Regions from separate parts of the Gordonia sp. NPDC127522 genome, predicted to be linked through region 3. Evidence: riboswitches for the same ligand, from Rfam matches in the RefSeq annotation. Region 3 holds a riboswitch; each other region holds the start of a gene.

Region 1 (6,893 bases), on a different contig from region 3:
CGGTCCGCGGCATCAGGAACTGCAGCACCTCGTTGAGCGAGAGCGGCGACGGCTTGCTGGTCATCCCGACGAAGCCGGTGACGCCCGGCGTGTTGCGCACGGCGCCCCACGATTCGTCGTTGAGTTCCATGCGGACGAGGATGTAGCCCGGCAGCACCTTGCGGTTGACCTTTTTGGGCTGGCCGTTCTTGATCTCGGTGACCTCTTCGGTCGGCACCTCGACCTGGAAGATGTAGTCGCCGACGTCGAGGTTCTGCACGCGGGTCTCGAGGTTGGCCTTGACCTTGTTCTCGTAACCGGCGTAGCTGTGGATCACGTACCAGTCGCCGGGCGCGCGCCGGAGCTGCTTACGCAGTTCCTCGACCGGATCGACCTCCGCCTCTTCCACCGGGGCCTCTTCCGCCGGTGCGTCGTCGGCGGCATCCGCGGCCTCGTCGGCATCCTCGGAGACGGTGTCCTCGGCGGGGGCCTCGTCACCATCGACGACCGCGTCGTCGGCGACCGCGTCACCCTCGGTGTCCACCGCGTCGGTCACGGCCGCGTCGACAGCGTCGACGTCGGCAGCAGCCACGTCGACGGAATCGGTCGAGGCGAGTTCGTTCTCCGGGGTGCTCACTGCAGCCCACGCTCCTTATGGTTCATCTGGCGGTCGTGTTCCTCGTCGCCGGCCGAGCCCACCGCGTGGGTCAGCCGAACAACCAGAGCACGCCCTTGGCGAAGGCGAGGTCGAGGCCGGCAATGAACGCGGTCATCACGATGACGAACACGAGCACGACGATCGTGTAGGTGATCATCTCGCGCCGCGTAGGCCAGATGACCTTCTTCAGCTCGGCGACGACCTGCGTCAGGAAGACCCAGATCCGTACGAACGGATTCCGGCTCTCCTCGGCAGACGCCTTCTTCTTGGTCTTGCGTTCCTTGACGGCGACGGACCCCGTGTCGGAGTCGGTGTCACCGTCGGTTGCACCCGCCGCCGAGCGACGTCCGCGAGCCGAGCGCTTACCGGACGGACGCAGCTCCTTCGCGGTTCCGGTCGACGTGTCGTCGTCCGTACCCGCGTCGGTGGCCTCGTCGCGACCGTCGAGCTCAGCCGCGGCCGAATCGGCCGCAGAACCCTCTGCGGCGTCTTTGGCGCGGGCGGCCCGGTCTCGCTTGCTCAACTTCGCGGTCCTCTCGTCAGCGTGTGCCCTTCACCAGGGCAGGGGCGACAGGACTTGAACCTGCAACCTGCGGTTTTGGAGACCGCTGCTCTGCCAATTGAGCTACGCCCCTTTGCGACGCCCGCCACCGGAGTGGTCGGCGTTGCCGTGCTTCTCGATCCGGCCTCGCGGCCCGTCGACGTTTCGTCGCCGACAAAACCAACGCGCCACCCTATGGGTAGCGCGCAAGTCTGAATCAATCAGACACTTCAGTGTAGATCACCGGGGCGGTGGACCCAAAACGGGCTCGCCTCCGCTCCCCCGACGACCGTACACGCCACCCGTCCGTGAGCCGCCCGAACGGCTCGCGACCGGTCGATCAGTTGAACTGGATGACGGCCTGCGCGCGTCCGAAGATGCGGCGATCGCCCTGCTTGGCGGTGATGGCGATGGTCCCGCGGCGGGTCGCGGGATCGAGCGACTTCACCTTGCCGGTGAAGTCGACGGCCGCGCTGTCGTCGGCCGGGACGTACACCGGGCTGGTGAAGCGCACGTTGTACTCGCAGAAGGCCGCCGGGTCGCCGATGAACTCGGAGACGAAGCTCGCGCCGAGCCCCATCGTCTGCATGCCGTGCGCGACGACGTCGTCCATCCCGGCCGCGTTCACGACGTGGTCGGAGAAGTGGATCGGGTTGGGGTCGCCGGCCACGCCCGCATAGTTCGCGAGGTTGCCGCGCGTCAGCAGGTAGCGCTTGGGCGTGAGTTCCTGACCCACCGTGAGCGTGTCGAAGTCGACGGCACCGAAGGCGCCAGGCGACTGCGTCGGATCGGGGAGGTCGTAGCGACCCGCCTTCGGCTCGACGGTGTGCCCGGACTCGCCGATGGCGTCGACCTTGATCATCACGTGGTCGAGGGACGCCTCGAGTTCGGGGTCGACGTCCATGCCGGGACGCGCGGCCAGGGAGGTCCACGTGGTCATGACCGGCTCGTCGTGCTGGTTCCAGATGACGTTCTTGGTGACCATCAGGTCGATCATCTCGGGACTGCTCACATGCCGGAACGACTCGAGCGAGACGTCGCAGATCAGTCGGTCCCCGACCTTCATCGGCTGGTGGTAGACCAGCCGCTGATCGGTCTGCATGATCTGCCACATGTCGTAGCCGGTGATGACGTCTTCGAAGAGCTTGCGCTGGGCGATGATCCCGAGCACCGACACGTAGGTGGGCGCGGCGATCAGGCGGTCGTGACCGAAGGCCCGCGCGCCCTCCTCGCTCCAGTGGGTCGGGTGCGCGTCCTGCACGGCCATCGCGTGCTTACGGATCTCCTCGCGGCCGATCTCGTAGTAGTCGTCGACCGTGTAGTGGAAGCCGACGAGGCTCTGCGTGTGGGCGGCGATCTCGTCGGGGGTCGGCTTCGCGCCACCGTTCGACGCCTCGTCCGGACGATCCTGGATCTCGGCTCCGCTTACCTGTGACATTGAGCTCTACTCCCTTCGGGCCCGACACAACAAGACGGGCTGCCTCATCGAGAGGCAGCCCGCTGCTGGTGGTACTTCGAAACGGCCGACGACAGCGTCAGCGCGATTCCTTGTGCCCCTGATGCTTGCCGCAGTTCGGGCAGAACTTCTTGATCTCGAGGCGATCGGGATCGTTGCGGCGGTTCTTCTTCGTGATGTAGTTACGGTGCTTGCACACCTCGCAGGCCAAGGTGATCTTGGGGCGAACATCTGTTGAGGAGGCCACTTGATTGCCTTCTTTCGGGTGGTACGTGGTCGGGTTCGGAAGTTCCCTCAGGGCTTGCGACCCTTGCGCTCGGTTCCGGTCGGACCCGATGTGTAGCGGTGGAGGGACTCGATCCCTCGACCTCACGATTATGAGTCGTGCGCTCTAACCAGCTGAGCTACACCGCCCCGCGGACTTCTCGTCCAGCGAGCCCCCTGACGGAATCGAACCGTCGACCTTTTCCTTACCATGGAAACGCTCTGCCGACTGAGCTAAGGGGGCGTGCCCCGGGCGGTTGTGCCCGAGAGCCTTAACGAGGTTACACACTCGCGTCTGCGCTAGACAAATCGCTGGTCGGAGACCGTCTGTAGAGCAGTTTCGCGAGAATGGACCACGCTGTGGCAGGTATAGGATTCGAACCTATGTAGCTTGCGCGACGGATTTACAATCCGCTCCCTTTGGCCGCTCGGGCAACCTGCCGTGCCGCTCTTCCGGCCACCGTGACGGCCGTACGAACAACGCCGTGAAGAATACAACGAACACCGCATCAACGCGCAAACCGGCTGGTCAACAGGCCGGGACATGGTCGTGGCACAGGCGTCCCACTGCGACCCCCACTCCTGCTACTGTGGCTGCGTTCTGACACGGGGTGCTCCGCGACGCGGGGCTGAGATGAGACCCGAGAACCTGTCCAGGTAATGCTGACGAAGGGATGTCATGTCTGTGCATGCGCACTTGCCGGTCTCCGGCCGATTCTCCGACCACCTCTGGGAGGAGACGAAGGGGTTGCGGACGGCGATCGACGACCTCGAGTTCCTGCGGCGGCTCGGCGACGGGACGCTGCCACTGGAGGTGTTCCGCACCTACATGGAGCAGGACTCGCTGTACCTCGCCGGGTACGCGAAGGCGCTGGCGATCCTGGCGTCGAAGTCCCCCGACCCGCAGACCGCGGGGTTCTGGGCGAACTCGTCGGCCACCGCGGCCACCGTCGAGTCGGCTCTCCACGGCGACCTGCTCAACGGCGGCCAGCTGCCTCCGCGTGAGGGCGAACCCGAGCCGTCGCCGGCGTGCCTGGGGTACGTGTCCTACCTGACGGCCGTCGCCGCGACCGAGTCGTATGCGGTCGGCGCGGCCGCGGCCCTGCCCTGCTTCTGGATCTACGCGGAAGTCGGCCGGGCCCTGGCCGCGAGTGCCGCCCAGGTGCTCGCCGCCGACCCGAACCACCCCTACGCGCAGTGGGTGACCACCTACGACGCCCCGGAATTCCAGGAATCCGCCTCGCGGGCAAGGGAACTCGTGGACGCGGCTGCGGAGCACGCCGGCGAGCGCGAACGGGCCGCGATGGCGACGGCGTTCACCGTCGCCACGCGGTTCGAGCTCCTGTTCTGGGACACCGCGCTGAACCCGCAGCCGTGGCCCGCCGCATGAGCGCCCGCGCGCGCCGCCTCCTCACCGTGCTCGCCGCCGCGGTCGTCGCGTCGTCGGCGATCACCGCGTGCGGTTCGGGCGCCGGTTCGGACGGCACCATCCGATTCGCGCTCGACTGGTCCCCGAACACCAACCACACGGGCTTGTTCGTGGCGCAGCAGCGCGGCTGGTTCGAGGAGGCCGGACTCGACGTCGAGATCCTGCCGTACAACAACACCGCCGTGGACACCATCGTGGACGCGGGCAACGCCGAGTTCGGGATCAGCACCCACAACTCGTCGACCTTCTCGCGGGCATCGGGCGCGCACACCATCTCCGTGTTCGCGCCGCTGCAGAAGTGGGCCACCGGCATCGGTGTCCGCGCCGACCGCCGCGACATCACGAGCCCGAAGGACCTCGACGGGAAGACATACGCCGGTTTCGGCGACCCGGGCGAGGAGAAGACCCTCGAGCAGGTGATCCGGAACGACGGCGGCACCGGCGAGTTCACCTCGGTGACCCTCGGGACCTCGGCATACGAGGCCGTCTACTCCGGTCAGGCCGACTTCACCGTCTCCTATCTCGCGTGGGAGGGCATCGAGGCCGAGCATCGCGGAACCCCGATGAGGTACTTCCACTACACCGACTTCGGATTCCCGGAGGCATACGCGATCGTCGTCGACGCCAACGAGCACTGGCTGGCGGACAACCCGGACCGGGCGGCGGCCTTCGTGACGGCGCTGCAGCGCGGCTACCAGGCGGCGGCCGACGACCCGGACGCGGCCGCCCGCGACCTCCTCGCCGCCAACCCCGGCGCGTTCAACGACGAGCAACTGGTGTTCGAGAGCCAGCGGTTGCTCGCCGGCCAATACATGAAGGACGCCGACGGCCGGGTCGGCCGGCAGACGCTCGAACAGTGGGCCGGGAACTCCGGATTCCTGTACCGCAGCGGTCTGCTGACCGGCCCGGACGGGGCGCCCCTCACGACCGAGCCGGACTGGTCGACGTACTTCACCAATGACTACCTCGACGCCCCTCGGTAGCACCGGCCTCCGTCGCATCGCGCCCGCGCTCGTCGCGGTGGTCGTCCTGGTGGCGGTCTGGCAGGTCTACGTCGACGTCAGCGGAATCCGGCCGCAGGTGCTGCCGTCGCCGTCGCGCGTCGTCGCGCAGGGTTGGTCGCACCGCGCGGAGATCGGGGTGCACGCCGCGGCGACGCTGCAGGTGACCCTGATCGGGTTCACGGTCTCGTTGGTCCTGGCCTGGCTGCTGGCCATCGTCGTCGACTTCTCGCCGGCGCTGCGACGGGCGTTCGTGCCGTTGTTCGTCGCCTCCCAGACCCTGCCGATCATCGCGATCGCACCGCTGATGATCATCTGGTTCGGCTTCGGCCTGCTCCCGAAGGTGCTGGTCATCGCCCTGGTCACGTTTTTTCCGGTGGCGATCGGCCTGATCGAGGGATTCGCCGCCACCGACCGCGAGGCCGGCGCGCTGATGCGCAGCATGGGGGCCACCCGCCGCCAGGTCTTCCGGTACGTGCGGCTCCCGTCCGCGATACCGAGGTTCTTCACCGCGCTGCGGATCGGCATCACCTATGCGGTGGTGGGCGCCGTGTTCGCCGAGTACGTCGGCGCCACCCAGGGGCTCGGCATCTACATGAGCCTGCAGAAGAACTCGTTCCGCACCGACCTGGTGCTCGCGGCGGTGCTGGTGACCGCGCTCCTGAGCGTCACGCTGTACCTGCTCACCTTCGCCGTCGAGCGGATCGTCGCGCCCTGGGCTCGCGCCGAGGACCGGAGCCACCATGACTGACCACCGGCTGGTCCCGGACCACCGACTGGTCGTCGACCGGCTCACCAAGTCCTATCCCCGACCCGGACGCGGACAACCTCGCCGGGAGGTCCTCGACGGGGTGTCGTTCACCGCCGAGCCCGGCGAGTTCGTCTCCGTCATCGGGCCCAGCGGATGTGGCAAGAGCACCGTCTTCGGCCTGCTGGCCGGACTCGACGTCCCCGATTCCGGCAGCGCGTCCGTCGGCTCCGAACCCGCCGTCGCCGGACACTGCGCGTACATGCCGCAGAAGGACCTGCTGTTCCCATGGCGCACCGTGCTGGACAACACCATCCTCGGCCTCCAGGTGCAGGGCGTGCCGACGAAGGAGGCCCGACGCCGGGCCGCGGACCTGTTCCCCGCCTTCGGACTCGCCGGATTCGAAGACGCCCGCCCGTTCCAGCTGTCCGGCGGGATGCGGCAGCGCGCCGCACTGCTGCGCACCGTCGTCCAGAATCGCGACCTCGTGCTGCTCGATGAACCGTTCGGCGCCCTCGACTCACTCACCCGGACCGAGATGCAGACGTGGTTGCAGTCGGTGTGGCAGCGCTACCGGTGGACCGTGCTGATGATCACCCACGACGTCCGCGAGGCCGTCCACCTCTCCGACCGCGTGATCGTGCTGTCCGCCCGCCCGGCCACCGTGGTCCACGAGGTGCGTGTCGACCTCCCGCGCCCGCGCGATCCGGCGGGGCTCACCGCTCCCGAGTTCGTCGCCCTCGAGCGAGAATTGCTCGAGGTGCTCCACGACGAGTCACGTCGTGCCCTCGCCGAGCAGGCACAGCGTCGGACGCCC
Region 2 (6,893 bases), on a different contig from region 3:
CGGGCGGCGGTCCGTACCAGCGCGAGGTCGACCTCCACGTCGCTCTCGATCGCGAGATCGGCGAGCCGAATCCGCTCGGCCGGGGTGTTCGTGGGCCGTGACTGCAACGCCTCGACGAGCCGGCCGCGCAGCCGCCGCGACGACACGAGACCCAGGCGGCGCCGGATCACCTCACCGAACAGCGGATGGTGGAAGGCGACGTCGAGACGCCGCCCGTCGCGGGTGATGCGCACCAGCCCGGCGATCTCCGCCTCTTCGACGGCCTCTTCGCCGGCGAGCTCGGCGAGGACGTCGATGTCGAGCGGTTCGCACAGACTGAGGTATTTGAGGGCCCCGAGGACCGGAGCGTCGAGTTGCTCGATCCGCCCCTCGAGCAGCGATGCCAGCTCCGAGGTGATGGCGGCGCGTCCGCGTAGCTGCCACACGCCGTTGACCTGCCGCAGCGTGTCGGCCTGCCGCGCACCGTCGACGAGATGCCGTAGGAACAGGGCGTTCCCACCGGAGGCCTCCCACATGAGATCGGCCGAATGCTCCTCGAGCTGCCCGCCGAGCACCGACTCGATGAGGTCGACGCTCTGCTCTTTGGTGAACGGCGACAACGTGATCCGCGTGAGGTGATTGTCCTTCCACAGCGAGGTCACCGCGTCCGGGACGGTCTCGCCGCTGCGGACCGTCGCGACGATGTGCACCGCACGGTCGATCGCGAGCTGATGCAGCAGCGTCGCCGACAGTTCGTCGAGCAGGTGGGCGTCGTCGACCCCGATCACGACATCGCCGTCGGCGAGCAGCGATTCACGGGCCGCCGCAAGATAGGTGACCGGATCGCTCGACGTCGCCGGGCCGACGAGATGCGCGAACACACCGAGCGGGATCGAGCGGGCGGACTCGGTGCCCGCCACCCAGCGCACCCCGGTCGGCAACTCGGCGGTGACGTGCCGGGCGAGGGTCGTCTTGCCCACGCCGGAGTCACCGGTCAGGACCACCCCACAGCCGGTCGTCTCACCCCTGAGGGCCGCCTGGATCGTGCGGAACTCCCGATCGCGCTCGACGAGCGGCCAATTCGTGGACATAACCGCGAATTTTAGTCTGCCGGGCCCTACAATGGGCCGCCCGGAAGCACCAATGTGGTCCGACCGGATGGCCCTGTCGACACGCGGCTAATCCCGGATTTGACATCGGCGAAAGAATATCCGCGAACTACGCATCCCGGGCATTGGTCACGGCCACTGCCGCCGCCAGCAACACGATCGTGAAGCCCGCGAAGTAGGCCAACGAGCCGTAGGCGTTCCAGTGGAACGTGTCGCTCCCGCCGGCGAGGAAGTTCCACCCGTTCAGGAACGGCAGGAACGACACGATGTGCTCACCCACGCGCGGGAGCACCGACACGATCCGCTCGAGGGCCAGCATCCAGACGAGCACGATCGCCACCGCACCGGCCGAATGCCGCACCAGCGCACCCACCGCGAGGCCGATCAGCGCGCACAGCATCGCGAAAACCGGCGTCCCCCAGAGATGCCGGACGGTCTCGGGCCCGGTCAGCGAGACCCCGACGCCGGCGAGCACCTGCGCCGCCACGACCGCGACGACGGACACGATGGCCACCACCGCGAACGAGAGTCCGCCGAACACGACCGCTTTCGCGAGGAGGACCTGTGGCCGACGCGGGATCGCCGCGAACGTCGGTCGGATCGTGCCGAAGCGATACTCGGTGGTGACGCCCAGGATCGCCATGATCGCGAGCACCGCGACCCCGAACTGGTTGACGCCGAGCAGGAAGTCGTCGGTCAGGGTGTCGGTCTCGCCGGGACGGCCGTAGGAACCGCCGGCGATGGCGCCGAGCAGCACCGCGAAGCCCAGGCCCAGCACCACGACGACGCCGAGGCACCAGTACGGCGACCGGGTGCTGGCGAGTTTGATCCGTTCGGCGTTGATCGCGGCGATCACCGGTTCACTCCCCCGTGGTTCCCGACGGCCCGGTTGTGGGCGTCGGGGTTGTGGACGGCGGGGTTGTGGACGGCGGGGTTGTGGACGGCGGGGTTGTGGACGGCGGGGTTGTGGACAGCGCGGTTGTCGACGGCGGTGTAGTCGACGGCGTGAGCCGTCATCGACATGAACACCTCTTCCAGTGACGCCGATTCGGCGGCGAGTTCGTGCAGGGTGATGCCCGCGGCGGCGGCGAGGTCGCCGACCCGATCGGTCGTGGTGTCCGGCACGCGCATCACCGGGCGCCCGTGGGCATCCGGGTCACCCGGCGCGGGATTCAGCCCCGCCGACGCGAGCGCGGCATGCAACTGTTCGAGCTGCGGGCCGCGCACCCGCACCGACTGCCGGGCCCGCCCGGTGAACTCCGCCACCGAACAGTCGGCGATCAGCCGGCCCCGCCCGATGACGACGAGATGGTCTGCGGTGAGCGACATCTCGGTGAGCAGATGGCTCGACACCAGTACCGTCCGCCCCTCCGCGGCGAGCTTGCGCATGAACCCGCGGATCCACACGATGCCCTCCGGGTCGAGGCCGTTGACCGGCTCGTCGAACAGCAGCGTGTGCGGGTCGCCGATCAGGGCACCCGCCAGCCCGAGCCGCTGCGACATACCGAGCGAAAAGCCGCCGGCGCGCTTCTTGGCCACCGAGGTGAGCCCGACCGTCTCGAGCACCTCGTCGACGCGGGCGGCCGGGATCCGGTTGCTCGCCGCGAGCCACCGCAGGTGGGACCGCGCACTGCGATTGGGATGCACCCACCGGGCGTCGAGCAGCGCACCGACCTGCCGCAGCGGATGCTCGAGGTCCCGGTAGCGCCGCCCGTTGATCGTCGCCGTGCCCGATGTCGGGCGGTCGAGTCCGAGCATCATCCGCATGGTCGTCGACTTGCCCGCACCGTTGGGCCCCAGGAAACCGGTGACCCGTCCCGGCCCCACCTCGAAGGTGAGGTCGTCGACCGCGCGTTGACCGCCGAAGTCCTTCGTCAGATTCGCTACCTGCAACACGCCTCGACCATAGCCGCCGAACCCGGAGCAGCCCGGTCTGTCGTTCGGATGGCCTGTCGCGGGATCGCGCGTCAGTCCCGGTCGCGCCCGGGCGAGGACGCGTGCGCCCAGAAGCGCTTGGGGATCCGGCCGGCGCGCGCGGCCAGTCGGCCCCCGGCCACCGCGTGCCGCATCGCCGTCGCCATCAGTTCGGGGTTCTCCGCCCGGGTCACCGCCGTGGCCAGAAGCACGCCGTCGCAACCGAGTTCCATCGCCAGGGCCGCGTCGCTCGCCGTCCCGATGCCCGCGTCGAGAATGACCGGTAGCGTGTCGTCGAAGCGGGTGCGGCAGTCGTCGACGATGATCTCGATGTTGTGCGGGTTGAGGATTCCGAGTCCGGTCCCGATCGGCGACCCGAGGGGCATCACCGCCGCCACCCCGAGATCGGCGAGTCGCGCGGCCAGGACCGGATCGTCGTTGGTGTAGGCGAGCACGACGAAACCGTCGGCGACCAGCGCGGCCGCGGCGTCGACGAGTTCGATGGCGTCGGGCATCAAGGTGCGTTCGTCGGCGACCACCTCGAGCTTCACCCAGTCGGTCTCGAACGCCTCGCGCGCCAGTTGGGCGGTCAGGACCGCCTCGGCGGTGGTGTGACAGCCGGCGGTGTTGGGCAGGACGGCGATGTCGAGCCGGCGCAGCAGATCGAAGACCCCGGTGCCCGAGGCCGCGTCGACGCGCCGAACCGCGACGGTGGTCAGCTCGGTCCCCGACGCGACCAGCGCGCGTTCCAGGGTCGCGAGATTCGACGCGCCGCCGGTACCGGTGATGAGTCGCGACGAGAAGTCGCGACCGGCGATGCGCAGATGGTCCGCATCCGGGATCGTCTCGTCGCCGGACTTCTGCTCGGCCCCCGAGGCGTCGGGCTTCAGATCGGCGAGGTCAGCCACCCTGCACCGCCGTGACGATCTCGACGACGGCGCCGTCGGTCATGGTGTGCCGGTCCCAGCGGCCGCGCGGGACGACCGCGCCGTCCACCGCGACCGCGATCCCCCGGTCCGGCAACCCCAGACCGGTGACGACGTCGCGCACCGACGTATCGGCGCCGACGTCGACGCTCTGGCCGTTGACGGTGATGTTCGCGGTGATACTCATTCCTCTGCTCCTTCGAGAATCGACAGCACGCGGGCGGCGGTGCCCGGGGCCAGGACGATCCCGTTGCGCCCGTGCCCGGTTGCCACGACCGTTCGTGTGTCCACACGGGTGACGATGGGCAATCCGTCCGCGGTGCACGGCCGCAGACCGGCCCCCGCTTCGGTCAGTTCGTAGGTCCGCAGCCCGGGGAAGACCTCGATCGCGTCGGCGAGCAGATCCGCGACCCCGCCGGCCTGCGGCGCGCGGTCGGCAATCCCCTCGGCCTCGTACTGGGTGGCGCCGACGACGACTCCGTCCTCGCGCGGCACCAGGTACACGGCCCGCGCGTGGAGGCGTGCCCGGACGACGTGGCCGGGCGGCGGCACCGACCAGCGCGTGCGGCGCAGGCGGAGGATCTCCCCCTTCGCCGCATGCAGGTCCACGCCCGGCCAGAGGGCCGCGGTGCCCAGTCCGGCGGCGAGCAGGATCTGGGTGTCGGAACCGAGGTCGTCGAGATCGGCCAGGGATTCGACGCGCGCGGAGACCAACTCGGCACCCGCCGACGTCGCGGCGGCGCGCAACGCCTCGAGCAGCCGCCGGTTGTCGACGGACCACTCGCCGACCGCGCGGTAGCCACCGACCAGTCGAGAGCTCAGCGACGGTTCCAGGGTCCGGATGTCGCGGCCGGTCACCGACTGCAGCGCGGCATCGGTGGCGGGCTGCCCGGCCCAGACGAAGTCGGCGAGATGCCGTAGGTACTCGATGTCGGTGGCCGAGGCCGCGACGAACAGCGAGTCGGTGGCGGTGACGACGCCCGGGTCGTCGAGCCGCTTCACGAGCGCCGGCCACAGCCGGACCGACTCGACCGAGAGGGCCAGGGATGCGTCCTCCCCGGGATGACCTTCGCCGAGTGAGCCGAGCATGCCGCCGGCGACCCAGGACGCGCGCTCGTCGGCGCCGGCGTCGAGGACGCGAACCCGCCACCCGGCGTCGGCCGCGGTGAGCGCACATGTCAGCCCGATGACGCCGCCCCCGACGATCGTCAGGGCGCGGCGAGCAGGACGCTGCGGTGGGGAATCCACGCTGGGAATCACCTTCCTTCGCCGGAATGACCCGGATCAGGTTCGACGGTCAGCGGAATCTGTCCGCACTCTCAGCCCGGCCGATCCGGACTCCCGTGTGTTCGTGCGATCCACCATACGCCGGGGCGTCGGGGGTCCGGTTAGCCTGGTCGGCGTGACGACCCCGAACCGCACCAGCTCCGCGTCGACGGACCCCGGCTCCGCGACGGACCGTCGCCGGCGGCTCTCCACGGCCCGCCTGTACATGTGCACCGACGCCCGGCGCGAACGCGGTGACCTGCTCGACTTCGTCGACGCGGCGCTCGCGGGCGGCGTCGACATCGTGCAGCTGCGCGACAAGAACTCGCCGGGTGAGCGCGAGTTCGGGACCTTGGAGGCGGGCGAGGAACTCGAGATCCTCGCGGGCATGCGGATGGTCGCTGACGCGCATGGCGCCCTGCTCGCGGTCAACGACCGCGCCGACATCGCGGCGCTCTCCGGGGCCGATGTCCTGCACGTCGGACAGGGCGATCTGTCGCCGTCGACGGCCCGCCGGATCGTCGGACCGGATGTCGTCATCGGCGCCTCGACCCACGACCCCGAGCAGGCTGCCGCCGCGATCGCCGACGACGACGTCGACTACTTCTGCGTCGGTCCGTGCTGGACCACCCCCACCAAACCGGGGCGCGCCGCCGCCGGCCTCGACCTCGTGTCCTCAACGGCCGCAACACGATCAGCCAAGCCGTGGTTCGCCATCGGCGGTATCGACGCCGGCCGCGTCGGGGAGGTCACCGCGCTCGGGGCGCGGCGCATCGTCGTCGTGCGGGCCATCACCGCGGCCGACGACCCGGCCGCCGCAGCCACCGAACTCGCCGGGATGCTCTAGCGGTTCCCCCGGCGGAAACACGTTTGCCCGGTCGGTGTCGCAGGTCTATGGTGGACCGATCATGTTGTGCATCACGAGCGTTCTCGTAACCCGCCGCAGCGGGGTCTGAATCTGACCGACCCCCCGCTGCGGGTCGGTTGCGCTCTCCAGTCGGTCATCCGTTCTTCGACCGAAATCGGTTTTCGAGATGCACCCTCTTCATCTACCTCGTCGATCCTGTTCGTGGACCGAGCGCGACGACCGGCACGGCGGCGACCACTTCGCCGCACGTTTCGGCCGCCCGCTTCCCCCCGGGATGCACGAGGAGGCCGCCGGGATGACCTGGCAGGAATTCACCGACGAGTACTCCCGCGGCGGCACGATCCGGATGGGCTCCTTCTCCGCCGTCCCGTGCTCGGGCGACCTGGTCGAGTGCCGCGCGACGCTCGCGATCGCCGACCGCATCATGTCCCGCAGCGCCGTCGCCGCCGGCCCCGTCGGTGCGATGACCTCGATCCTGTACGACGTCGGCGCCCCGGTTCAGATCGTCCGGCTGCACCAGCGGGTCGTCGACGGCGTGGTCACGACGTTCCTGCTGTGCGAGCACGACGGCCGGCAGGCCTGGGCCGTCGGTGAGGGCGCGAGCAGCGACGAGGCGAACGTCCACGCGCTGGTCGCCGGGGCGAACCGATTGCTGGACGCACAGCAGCGCGTCGAGGCCTGAGCTCGGCCGGGTGGTCGGCCCTAGTCGCCGGCAGCGGACTCGAGGTCGGCGTAGGCGACGAAATTCTGGTCGGTGAGCTGGCGGCCGTCGCTGCCGAGGTAGCAGGTGACCAGCACCAGGCGCCCCGGAATGCGTTCGCGCAGTTTGGG
Region 3 (6,893 bases):
ATGATCGGGGATGTGTGGGAGTGGACGGCCAGTGCGTACCTGCCCTATCCCGGCTTCGTGCCCGCCAACGGCGCGGTGGGTGAATACAACGGCAAGTTCATGTCCGACCAGCATGTGCTGCGCGGGGCGAGCGCGGTGACGCCTGTGGGTCACGAACGACTGACGTACCGGAACTTCTTCCCGGCGCCGTCGCGCTGGGTCTTCTCGGGACTCCGGCTGGCCCGATGAGCCTCGACAGCGACACCCCGGTGACGGCGACCACCGGGGACACGGCCATCGGGGGCCTTGCCGCAGACGCACTCTCGGGATTGTGGCAGCAACCGCCGGTCCTCCCGACGAAGTGGTTGTACGACGAGCGCGGCAGCAAGCTCTTCGACGAGATCACCCGTCTGCCCGAGTACTATCCCACCCGCCGCGAGACCGCGATCCTGCGCGCGCGGTCGGCCGAGATCGCCTCGACGACCCGTGCCGACGTCATCGTCGAACTGGGCTCGGGCACATCGACCAAGACGCGTCTGCTGCTCGACGCCTTCGTGGACGCGGCCGCCGACGGTGAGCGTCCGACCTACGTCCCCGTCGACGTCAGCACCGAGATGCTCACGACGACAGCCGAAGTGCTCGCCGTCGACTATCCCGGGATCGACGTCGTCCCCGTGGTCGCCGACTTCACCGAGCCCGACCTGGATCTCCCGCCCGCCGACGGCCCGCGCCTCGCGGTGTTCCTCGGTGGCACGATCGGCAACTTCGATCCTGCTGCGCGCGCGGAGTTCTATCGTTCGATGGTCGGCTCGTTGTCCCCGGGTGACTACTTCCTCCTCGGTACCGACCTCGTCAAGGACACCGGGCGGCTCGTCGCCGCCTACGACGACAGTGCCGGTGTGACCGCCGATTTCAACCGGAACATGATCGAGGTGCTCCGTGCCGGCCTCGACGCTCGCGGGCTCTACGCCGACGACTTCGAACACATCGCCCGCTGGAATCCGGGCGAGCACCGCGTCGAGATGTGGCTTCGCGCCCGGCGGGACGTCGACGCGTACTTCGGTGTGCTGGGCCGATCGTGGCGGGTGCCCGCGGGAACCGAGATCCACACCGAGATCAGCACCAAGTTCCAGCCCGGGGCGCTCGCGGAAGAACTCGAGTCGGCCGGACTGTCCGTCGTGTCGGCGTGGACCGATCCCGCGGGCGACTTTCAGCTCACCCTGACCCGACGCTGAGCAGTTCGCGCACCCGCGGGATGACCTGCGTCCCATAGAGTTCGATGCTGCGCATGAGCTCGGGGTGGCCGAGTGTCCCGTGCGAATACTTCAGGTCGAATCGGCTCAGTCCCAGTGCCTGGACGGTCGACGCGATCTTGCGGGCAACGGTGTCGGGCGACCCGACGTAGAGCGAGCCGCCGGGTCCCGTCGACCGCTCGAACTCGATGCGGGTCGGCGGCGGCCAACCGCGTTCGCGACCGATGCGTCCGACGTACTCGCGGTAGTGCGGCCATAGGGCGTCGCGTGCCTGCGCGTCGGTGTCGGCGACATGTCCCGGTGAGTGCACGCCGACGGGCAATAGCGGCTTGTCCATCTCGCGCAGGGCGCGGTGATAGAGATCGACGTACGGCTTGAAGCGCAGCGGGTCGCCGCCGATGATCGCGAGCATGAGCGGCAGGCCGTACGACGCGGCACGTACCACCGACTCCGGGCTGCCGCCGACCGCGATCCACGTCGGCAGGGGAGGGTTCTCGAGTTCGGGGTAGACCGTCTGGGACTGCAGCGGACTGCGCGTGGAACCCGACCAGGAGACCGGTCGGCCGGTGCGCAGTTCGGCGAACAGGGCCAGCTTGTCGCTGAACAGTTCTTCGTAATCGGAGAGGTCGAAACCGAACAGCGGAAACGACTCGGTGAACGACCCGCGCCCGAGGATCACCTCGGCGCGACCCGACGACAACGCATCGACTGTCGAGAACCGCTGGAACACGCGGATCGGATCATCGGAACTGAGGACGGTGACGGCCGAACCGAGACGCATCCGGGTGGTGCGCGCCGCGATCGCGCCGAGTACGACCTCGGGTGCCGACACCGCGTAGTCGTCGCGGTGATGCTCACCGACACCGAGGAAGTCGACGCCGACCGTGTCGGCGAGGATGGCCTGCTCGAGCAGGTCGCGCAGGGTCTGCGATCCCGAGCGCAATGTGCCGTCGGGTTCGGCGGTGATGTCCCCGAACGTGTCGAGACCGAGCTCGACCTTCTCGATACCTACCGGGTGAGATTCCATGTCGCCCTTCGCGAAGTTGTGATCGTGCGGGGCGAAATCCGAGGAATCGCGCCCGCATTGGTCTTTTCACACGATTTCACGGACATCTTTCCAGTTCGTCACGGTGTCGAGGTCGGTGCTGTGTAATGCTTCATATCGGTTCATGTGCTCGGCGTGCGAGCGCCGATTCTTCTAGACAAGGGAGACACTCCGATGTGGGATTCATTCTGGGACTTCATCTGGTACACGATCGTCATCTTCGCGTTCGTCGCATACCTGATCGTCCTGTGGCACATCATCAGCGACCTGTTCCGGGACAAGGCGTCCTCGGGGTGGGCGAAGGCGGCGTGGGTGATCTTTCTGATCGTCTTCCCGTACATCACCGCGATCGTCTACCTACTCGCCAAGGGCAAGGGGATGGCCGAGCGTCAGCGTGAGGCGTACAGCGAGGCCAAGCAGGCGTCCGACGAGTACATCCGGTCTGTCGCGGGCACCTCGCCGACGCAGCAGATCGCCGACGCGAAGAACCTGCTCGACTCGGGCGCGATCACACCCCAGGAGTTCGAACACCTGAAGAGCAAGGCCCTCAGCGGAACCGCCTGACGGTCCCTCGACACAGACAACGCTCCCCGATGGCGCCGGTCGCCGTCGGGGAGCGTTGTCTGCTTCTCGGGGTCCGGCCCGGTCGCGTCAGTCCGCCGACCCGACGCCCACACGCCACAGCGGATTGACCGGACCGTGGCCGGCGCCCAGTGGATACGCAGCGGCCAGACAACGGGTCACCCAGTCCTTGCCGAAGCCGACCGCCTCGGGAACCTCGTATCCATGTGCCAACGCGCACGCGATCGCGGCGGCGAGGGTGTCGCCGGCGCCGTGGTCGTGCGGAGTGTCGATGCGTTCGTGGCTGAGCTCGATGAACTGGTCGCCGTCGTAGAGCAGATCGGGGGAGTGGTCCGAGCTTCGCAGGTGCCCGCCTTTCACCAGCGCCCAGCGCGGCCCGAGATCGAGCAGTGCCCTGGCCGCGTCGCGTTGCGACGCGGTATCGGTGACCTCGATCCCGGTGATCAGGCGAACCTCGTCCAGGTTCGGGGTCACCACCGTCGCGAGGGGAAACAGGCTGTGCCGCAGGGTGTCGAGTGCCGAGTCGGCGAGCAGCTGGTTGCCGTGCATCGACGCGCACACCGGATCGACCACCAGCGGAACGGATGTGTCCCGGCCGATACCGCTCGTGCGGCACTGCTCGACGATGGCCTCGATGATGGGCGCCGACGCGAGCATCCCGGTCTTCGCCGCGGCCACACCGATGTCACCGGACACGGAGTCGATCTGCGCCGCCACGGTCTGCGGTGAGATCTCCTCGAACCCGCTCACGCCCACCGAGTTCTGGACCGTCACCGCGGTCACCGCGACACACCCGTGCACCCCGAGCAGGGCGAAGGTGCGCATGTCTGCCTGAATTCCCGCGCCCCCGCCGGAGTCCGAACCCGCGATGGTCAGGACCCGTACCGGAGCGGACCCGCGCTGCGCGACCGGGAGTCCCGTGAAGGACTGCTCGTCGACCGATCGGGTACCGGATACACGTGTGCCCATGGCTGCTCCCTACGCCGGCATTATCCGGACAGGTTCGAGCGGTCGGCGACCGCCTGTCGCCATCTCAGCCCTCGGTCGTCGTGAGAGCCCCCGCGGTGTAGTTGTCGTGCGCCCGCCACCCTACAGCGCGGAGTTCGTTCGGGTCGTAGGGGTGCGCGCGACCGTCTCGATGTGCGACGACCGGACGATCGGGGTCGGCAGTTACGGTTCCGTAAGGTACCGTGTGACCCGGATCACAAGCGGGGCCGATGCCGAGGTTCGGACGGCACATGTCAGTGGTCCGATGTCCACGATCAAGAGGTGAGGAGGGTCGGGTGCTACGCAAGCATCGTCAGCGACCACCACAGTCGGCGAAGTCGATCCTGCAACAGATCGCGCAGGTGGTGCACAATCCCGACCGCGACCGGTTCGAACTGTGGGTCGCCGGCGACCTGGTCGGCGTGCTCGGCTACTCGACCGAGACGGTCGACGGTCAGACGACCATCACCGTGCTGCACACCGTGCTCTACGACGAGTACAGCGGACACGGTCTCGCCACCCGACTCACCCGCACCGTCGTGCACTACACCCGTGAACAAGGCGCCCGTCTACGACCCGTGTGCACGTTCACCAAGCACTACCTCGACGGCCATCCCGGGATCGTGACGCTCGCGCCGGTGTGATCCGAAGGTTGGCCTCGGCGGCTCCGGAACATTCCTCGCCGGACCCTTCGAGGCTCGTCGCTATCGCTCCTCGCACCTCAGGGAGCAGGGGTTATGCGCTTCCTTCTTCGGATTATGGAGCGGTGGTCGCGCTCCTCGCGCCGGTGTGAGGAACGGGCTCCGACTCGGCTCAGCCCGCCGACGGCTCCGACAGCAATGTCTCGCGGAGCACCTTCTTGTCGATCTTGCCTACTGCGGTGACCGGCAGTGTGCGCACGACGCGGACCACGTCGGGCAGTTTGAAGGAGGCGAGTCCGCGGTCGGCGAGGAAGGTGCGGATCGTGGCCAGCTCGAGTGGACGGGCCGGGGGGTGTTCGTGCGAGAGCACGACTGCCGCACAGATCTTCTCACCGAGCGCGTCGTCGGGCAGCCCGACCACCGCGACCTGCCGGACCGAATCGTGGGCGAGGAGGTTCTCCTCGACGTCGTCGGCGGCGACGTTCTCCCCGGCGCGCACGATGGTGTCCTTGATGCGGCCGGTCACGGCCAGGTGCCCCGACGGCAGCCTGGTGACCTTGTCCCCGGACCGGTAGAAGCCGTCCGGCGTGAAGGACTTCTCGTTGTGGGCGGCGGCGCGGTAGTAGCCGCGGATCGTGTACGGCCCCCGCACCAGCAGTTCGCCTTCTTCCCCGTCGGGGACATCGGCTCCGTCCTCGTCGACCACACGTACCTCGTCGAGCGCCGACATCGGCGCCCCCTGCACCTGGTGGACCAGGTCGCGTGGGTCGTCGGTCCGGGTGTAGCAGATCAGCCCCTCGGCCATGCCGAAGACCTGCTGGACGACGGGGCCGAGGGCCCCGTCGAGGGCGACGGCGTCGGACTGGGCCAGCTTGGCGCCGCCCACCTGCAGCAGGCGCAGGGAGCTGATGTCCGCCGGCTCCCACTCGGTCGCCGCGCACCAGAGTTGCGCGAGCGCGGGGACGAGCGCGGTCACCGTGACGCGGTGCCGCTCGATGAGCTCGAAAGTGTTGTCCGGACTGGGGTTGTCGGCGAAGACGACGTGGCCGCCCGCACCGAAGACGCCCAGGATTCCCGGGCAGCACAGCGGGAAGTTGTGCGCGGCCGGCAATGCGACGAGGTAGGTGTCGTCGGCGGTGAGGCCGGCGACGTCCGCGGACAGCCGGGCGTTGAGGTCGTAGTCGTCGTGCGTGCGCGCGATGAGTTTCGGCAGTCCGGTGGTGCCCCCCGACACGAGGAACAGGGCGGGTAGCCCGGCGTCGGGGGCAGCCGGGAGCTCGACCGAGGCGGGGTCGGCGTCGGGGAGCGGTGTGAATCGACCCGGTTCGCCGGAGATGAAGACCTGCGCGACGTCGGGCACCCGTGACTGCAGCTCGGTCGCGAGCTCGCGGTAGTCGAATCCCCGGCGGCCGTCCTCACCGATGTAGGCGACCGCGCCGGCACCGGCTGCGAGATGGGCGATCTCGGAGATCCGGTGCGCGGGCAGCGTCATCACCGGCACGACACCCGCGCGTAGGAGGCCGTACAGGGTGACCGCGAAGTCGAGGGAGTTGTTCAGCTGCAACACGACCCGTTGCGTCGGCTGCAGTCCGGCCGCGACGAAACCGGCGGCACGACGGAGGGTGGCGTCGCGGAACTCGGCATAGGTGAGCGTGCGCGGCCCGTCGGTGGAGGCATCGGTCAGCGCAGGGGAGTCGGGAGTTCGCTCGGCGGCCAGATCGAGGCCGGCGAACAACGGGCGGTCGAGGAAGACGCCGGCGTCGCGGTACTTCTGTGCCTGTGCGTCGGTGTGGGGAGCGAAACCGTCGAGCAGATCGGTCGCGGGGTCGAGATGCGTCGGCATGAGTTCATTCAAACACAGGCAGGATAGGGTAACCTTACCGGTCGATGCAGGGCGGGAGGCCGGCTATCGACCCGCGGGGGATTGTTTGATTAGGCTGCCCTAAGATTCCCTATGATCATCGGTGCTCGAGTGCATCACGACCGGAGGAACGAAGGACATGTCGCTGACAACCGAATCGCACGCCGCGCAGTTCGTCGACCTGCTCGCGCCGGCCTCGCCGCTGAGCGAGTCCGATGCCGCGCGGATCACGGCGGCCTGGGCCGGCTCCGGCGAATTCGGCGACCATGTCGTCTACGAGCGTGACCGGCGCTGGACCTTTGCGGCCGGTGTCCGCGCCCGCGTGGTGATCACGCGCAGTGAGGTCATCGTCGACGATCAGGGCGACCGCACGACGACGCCCTGGCACGGCGACCCCGCCGACGCGCTCGCCGCCGCGACCGCGTCGCTGTCGATTCCCGACTGGCGCGTCTACGGCTGGGTCGGTTTCGACTTCTGCGCGCCCTATCACGGCATCCTCGAGCGCGTTCCCGAGGACACGGTGCTGGCGCACCTCATCGTTCCCG

Evidence for each region. Region 3 has a riboswitch for thiamine pyrophosphate ahead of thiD (bifunctional hydroxymethylpyrimidine kinase/phosphomethylpyrimidine kinase). Riboswitches for the same ligand answer to the same signal wherever they lie in the genome.
Region 1: another riboswitch for thiamine pyrophosphate. It lies ahead of ACFVHY_RS02785 (TenA family protein); the one in region 3 lies ahead of thiD (bifunctional hydroxymethylpyrimidine kinase/phosphomethylpyrimidine kinase).
Region 2: another riboswitch for thiamine pyrophosphate. It lies ahead of thiO (glycine oxidase ThiO); the one in region 3 lies ahead of thiD (bifunctional hydroxymethylpyrimidine kinase/phosphomethylpyrimidine kinase).

Annotation. Positions count from the first base shown of each region.
Region 1 is NZ_JBHXVK010000001.1:608,696-615,588, reverse strand. Features, by position in the region: gene nusG (transcription termination/antitermination protein NusG) at 1-616, opposite strand, end outside; gene secE (preprotein translocase subunit SecE) at 687-1,160, opposite strand; tRNA gene ACFVHY_RS02815 (tRNA-Trp) at 1,200-1,272, opposite strand; gene ACFVHY_RS02810 (fused (3R)-hydroxyacyl-ACP dehydratase subunits HadA/HadB) at 1,519-2,616, opposite strand; gene rpmG (50S ribosomal protein L33) at 2,714-2,881, opposite strand; tRNA gene ACFVHY_RS02800 (tRNA-Met) at 2,975-3,048, opposite strand; tRNA gene ACFVHY_RS02795 (tRNA-Thr) at 3,070-3,142, opposite strand; tRNA gene ACFVHY_RS02790 (tRNA-Tyr) at 3,260-3,340, opposite strand; TPP riboswitch at 3,496-3,590, shown strand; gene ACFVHY_RS02785 (TenA family protein) at 3,578-4,288, shown strand; gene ACFVHY_RS02780 (ABC transporter substrate-binding protein) at 4,285-5,310, shown strand; gene ACFVHY_RS02775 (ABC transporter permease) at 5,285-6,079, shown strand; gene ACFVHY_RS02770 (ABC transporter ATP-binding protein) at 6,072-6,893, shown strand, end outside.
Region 2 is NZ_JBHXVK010000002.1:676,925-683,817, reverse strand. Features, by position in the region: gene ACFVHY_RS07370 (LuxR C-terminal-related transcriptional regulator) at 1-1,070, opposite strand, end outside; gene ACFVHY_RS07365 (ABC transporter permease) at 1,198-1,944, opposite strand; gene ACFVHY_RS07360 (ABC transporter ATP-binding protein) at 1,941-2,984, opposite strand; gene ACFVHY_RS07355 (thiazole synthase) at 3,056-3,844, opposite strand; gene thiS (sulfur carrier protein ThiS) at 3,903-4,115, opposite strand; gene thiO (glycine oxidase ThiO) at 4,112-5,176, opposite strand; TPP riboswitch at 5,172-5,283, opposite strand; gene thiE (thiamine phosphate synthase) at 5,331-6,041, shown strand; gene ACFVHY_RS07335 (hypothetical protein) at 6,358-6,744, shown strand; gene ACFVHY_RS07330 (class F sortase) at 6,765-6,893, opposite strand, start outside.
Region 3 is NZ_JBHXVK010000012.1:29,090-35,982, reverse strand. Features, by position in the region: gene egtB (ergothioneine biosynthesis protein EgtB) at 1-228, shown strand, start outside; gene egtD (L-histidine N(alpha)-methyltransferase) at 225-1,214, shown strand; gene ACFVHY_RS17455 (LLM class flavin-dependent oxidoreductase) at 1,195-2,259, opposite strand; gene ACFVHY_RS17450 (PLDc N-terminal domain-containing protein) at 2,452-2,841, shown strand; gene thiD (bifunctional hydroxymethylpyrimidine kinase/phosphomethylpyrimidine kinase) at 2,929-3,828, opposite strand; TPP riboswitch at 3,818-3,932, opposite strand; gene ACFVHY_RS17440 (GNAT family N-acetyltransferase) at 4,143-4,490, shown strand; gene ACFVHY_RS17435 ((2,3-dihydroxybenzoyl)adenylate synthase) at 4,660-6,330, opposite strand; gene ACFVHY_RS17430 (salicylate synthase) at 6,488-6,893, shown strand, end outside.